Regions from separate parts of the Mycobacterium paragordonae genome, predicted to be linked through region 1. Evidence: riboswitches for the same ligand, from Rfam matches in the RefSeq annotation. Region 1 holds a riboswitch; the other holds the start of a gene.

Evidence for each region. Region 1 has a riboswitch for magnesium ahead of C0J29_RS13300 (Rv1535 family protein). Riboswitches for the same ligand answer to the same signal wherever they lie in the genome.
Region 2: linked by a shared signal. The riboswitch ahead of C0J29_RS15475 (PPE family protein) and the one ahead of C0J29_RS13300 (Rv1535 family protein) in region 1 are both predicted to bind magnesium.

Annotation. Positions count from the first base shown of each region.
Region 1 is NZ_CP025546.1:2,869,225-2,871,420, reverse strand. It holds gene ileS (isoleucine--tRNA ligase) at 1-712, opposite strand, end outside; gene C0J29_RS13300 (Rv1535 family protein) at 1,072-1,302, opposite strand; M-box (ykoK) riboswitch at 1,579-1,748, opposite strand; gene C0J29_RS13295 (NAD(P)H-dependent flavin oxidoreductase) at 1,924-2,196, opposite strand, start outside.
Region 2 is NZ_CP025546.1:3,408,662-3,410,857, reverse strand. It holds gene C0J29_RS15475 (PPE family protein) at 97-1,230, opposite strand; M-box (ykoK) riboswitch at 1,545-1,716, opposite strand; gene C0J29_RS15465 (PPE family protein) at 1,848-2,196, opposite strand, start outside.

The DNA.
Region 1 (2,196 bases):
GTTCGTCGTAGGGAGCCGCGGCCTCGGTCACCTGGAAGCCGACGGTGAGAGCGGGGTCCTGGCGGCTCTGGTAGACGTCGTCGTCCATCCGCAGTTCGTGATTCGACAACGGGGTCTCGTCGCGCCAGCAATAGGGCAACACCCGGTAGCCCTCGTAGGCAAGGCCCTTGTCCCAGAGCTGTTTGAACGCCCAGATCACCGACTCCATGTAGCTGAGATCGAGTGTCTTGTAATCGTTGTCGAAGTCGACCCAGCGCGCCTGGCGGGTTACGTACTGCTGCCATTCGTCGGTGTAGCGCAGCACCGACGCACGGCACGCGTCGTTGAAGGCGGCAATGCCCATCGAGTCGATCTGAGACTTGTCGGTGATGCCCAGCTGGCGCTCGACTTCCAATTCTGCGGGCAATCCGTGTGTGTCCCAACCGAACCGGCGCTCCACCTTGTCACCGCGCATGGTGCGGTAGCGCGGAACGATGTCTTTGACGTAGCCGGTCAGCAGATGCCCGTAGTGCGGCAGGCCGTTGGCGAACGGGGGCCCGTCGTAGAACACGTACTCGGGGGCGCCGTCCCGGCGGGCGATGCTGGCGCGGAAGGTGTCGTCGCGGAACCAGTAATCGAGCACTTCGAGTTCGAGCGCCGGGAAGTCGGGCGCACCACTGGCCAGCTTCGGATAGGCCGTGCGGTCGGCCTCGAGTTCAGGGTTGTCGCTCACGTGGGTAGTCTCCGGTGCCTCGAGATGTCCAGGCACGGGGACGACGGATGCGCTGTTGCGCGAACGCCGCGGTACCACCCCGCTTGCCACGCTCACGCGTGACCACTCAAGAGGCTGTGACGGGCCCGCCCGTTCGGTTCTACTGGGCCGAATGGCTGTTCTTCCGAAAGCTCCCCGGTGATGGCCGGATCGATGCTGGTCTGGCGTTGATTCTAATTGCGATCGCAAACCCGGCGAAGCCGGGTGCCGCGGGTCGCAATCATCTGGACTGTAAGCACTCCAAGAGGCTGGCCCGCCGCAGGACGCACCTGCGGTCGGCTAGCCCCTTGGAGTGCCGGGTAGCGCACTGTCCATGGGCCTCACGCCTGGACTTCGAGCACGCCGATGCGCCACAGCGCGGCGTACATGTGCCGCACCGGGATGTGCAGCAGACGGGCGGCACCGGCCACCAGCGGGTCGCCGCCGGCGGACAGCACTTCTTCGGTGCGGCGGGCCTTCTTCGGCGCCGCGGCGACCGGCACGTCACGCACCACGTGCAGCGTGGGCGCAGCGGTTACGGTAACGACTTCGTCATACAGAGCAGCGGTCATGATCGCCTCCTAACAGGATCAAACGTTGACAGGTGGACCTTCAAAGATTCTTGGGAAGTCCCGTCCCGCAACGGTTCCGATCGGAGCGTGGTTGACGGCTCAGCCGAGAACGCCGCACCGGAGACCGGTCAGGGACGAAACACCGCCCGGATATCGACCCGGACTGCCACTGGAACTCATGCGTCCCTCACCTCCTCTCGGTTCACGACCCACGTGGGTATCCACGCGATCTGCTGCGCACGCGAAGGGAGACAGATGCCGGCGATCCGCCGGAAATCCGCACCCCTCTCGTCAGAGCTTTGGCACTACCCGACGTGTCCGGTAAACCGGAAGCCACCTGGGCTCAACCCTTAAGCCGGGAGGAGCTGTCCTGACCCGGGGCGTCTTTCGACGTTCGGGGTCAGTGGCCTGTGTTCGTGTAGCCGCCTCACCTAACGAGGTGCTTGCCTGACCGATAATGCACGACGTACGGGCCCCGGTCAACGCGGCACCCCCGGGTTTGGGCATCTTTATGCATTCGCTACGGACGCCCACAGCCATCCTTCAGCAATAGCGCGTCTGAGCTGGGAAAACAGCGGCTACCAGGAGGCGATCTCCAGGTTACATTTCGCTATGAGTTCGCTATGTCACATCGGTGAGCCGACCGATGGTGTCGATGTATTCCTCGACCATGTCGAGGACCACCGCTCGCGTCGGCCGGACCCGGTCCAGCGAGCCGACCACCTGACCGACGAAGTACGTCGCCAACTCCCGGGCCTTCGCATCGGGGTGGGCGGCGGCTTGGTTGATCCGCACCTGGGAGTCGGTGATCAGCGCCGTCTGCAGCGGCATCCCCAACGGGTCCGGGGTGTCGGGCCGTTCCCACTCTTCGGTCCAGGCGGTGCGCAGCATGCG
Region 2 (2,196 bases), 540 kb from region 1:
CGTTAGGGAACGGTAGCCGCGAACACCTGTATCGGAACTGGCCCTTTCCTGACGGTTTCCTGAAAGGCCCGTTCTTGCAGGTCGATACGGGTGCCGTCACCCGGCAGCAGGGGGCCGCGCGACCACGGTGGGGCGGAAACCGTACTGCGGTACGGCCCGTCCGTAGGGTTGTCCTGCGACGTTACCCAGTGGGACACCGGGCATTCCGGGTGCGCCCGCCGGCGGCGGCGCCACCATCGGGGTGCCGCCCAGCGCCGAATGCAGCGGACTGGTCAGCGGAGTGGCCGCCGTCCAGGCCGGCGGCACCGAGAGCCTCCCGGCAGTCCCCGCATTGCCCGCACCGGCCGACACGACGCCGGCCAGGCCGCTCGTGGATCCTACGGATTCCGAAACGGCGTTACCGGCCGCTGCCACGGCGCCGTCCGTCGCGGCACCGGCGCCGCCGCCGAGCATGTCCAGAAAGGGGCCGAACGTGCTGCCCGGCACCAGGAGTCCGGTGGACGCGATCGTGTTCCACACGTTGGCGTTGGGTCCCCAGTCGGACCAAAAGCCCTGTCCCGCAGGCCCGCTCGTTCCCGAGAGTCCCTGAAGCGCGCTCGGCACAGCCGAAATCAGTTGCGCGAGAACACTTTGCTGACCTGCCGCGCCGGAAGCCTGGGCGACCGACACCGCCTGTGCCGCCAGGCCGCTCGGGTTGGTGGCTTCCTGCGGTTCAGCGAACGGGCTCAACTCGGCAGCGGCAGCCGACGAGCCGGCATAGCCGTACATGGCCGCCGCGTCCTGCGCCCACATCTGGAAGTACTGAGCCTCGGTGGCCGCGATCGCAGGGGTGTTCTGCCCCAGGATGTTGGTGGCGACCAGCGCCGCCAATTGGGTCCGGTTGGCCGCGACCAGCGGCGGCGGCACCGTTGCCGCGAAGGCCGCCTCGAAGGCGGCCGCGGCGGCCGCGGCTTGCGCGGCGGTCTGCTCGGCCTGCGCCGCGGTTGCACTCAGCCAGGCGACCTGTGGCACGGCAGCGGCTGCCATTGATGCGGACGCGGGACCCAGCCACTCCGCACCGGTCAGTGTCGACAGCACCGCGTCGTAGGACAGCGCGGTGGCCCGCAACTCGGCGGCCAACCCGTGCCACGCCGAGGCTGCGGCCAGCATCGGACCGGAGCCCGGCCCGGTGTACATCCGCGCGGAGTTGATCTCGGGCGGCAACGCTGCAAAATCCAGTGCGGCAGTCATCGGACGCCTCCTTGGCTGACTGTTTTGTGGCAAGATGAAATCCGATTTCGGGCAGCATTGATCGCAATTCGCGCAGCGATATTCTGCGCAGGAGAATGACGCGCGACGGAAAACTCAGCGCGCGCGGGAAACTATCGGAAATTCCGACTCAAAGTGCGAACACGGTGCCCGGGTCGGATCGAAACGAAATGATCGTCGATCTCGGATAGGGACTGTCGTCGGGACTCACTCCGCTCTCACCTCCTCTGGGCCGGGGCACGCAGGGGTGCCGGGTGCACGCCACAGAGATGAGACCAGCGGCCAAAACCACTGGGCCAGCACCTCTCTCGACAGAGCTTTGGCACCACACGGCGTATCCGGCCGAAGCCGGAAGCCACTTGGGCTCAACCCTTAAGCCGGGAAGAGCTGTCCTGACCCTGGGCGTCTTTCGACGTTCGAGGTCAGTGGCCTGTGTCCGTGCAGACGCCTCACCTAGCGAGGTGCATGCAAAGTCATCGTGGCACTCGACAGGATAAGAGTCAACTCAACGACCGGAATTTGCCAATATTCGCCAAATTCGGGCGGACGAAAATTCTTATTCGCCACGGTGGCAATTAATGCGAGAACGCGTTGCGGGTTCAGCCCGCCGCCACCGGCCGCGGCATGATCGTCAGCTTGAACCCGTAGCGCGGACCGTTGCCCCAGTTGCGGGAGTAGGCGGCGGGCGCGGGCATGCCGGGCATGCCGGGCATGCCGGCCCCGGCTTCTGGTGCGGCGGTGACGGCCGCACCGGAGGCGGGTACCGCGCGGTTTGCGACCTCGACCGCCGTGGTCCAACTCGGCGGCACGGACAGCCGGCCGACGAAGGAAGCCTGATTGACTCCGGCGCCCACACCGCCGGACTGCGAGGCGGTCAGGCCCGCCGTGGCGGACGAGGCATCAGCGGCGGCAGGGGCGGCCTCGGCTGCCCCGTCGGCCACGGCCTCG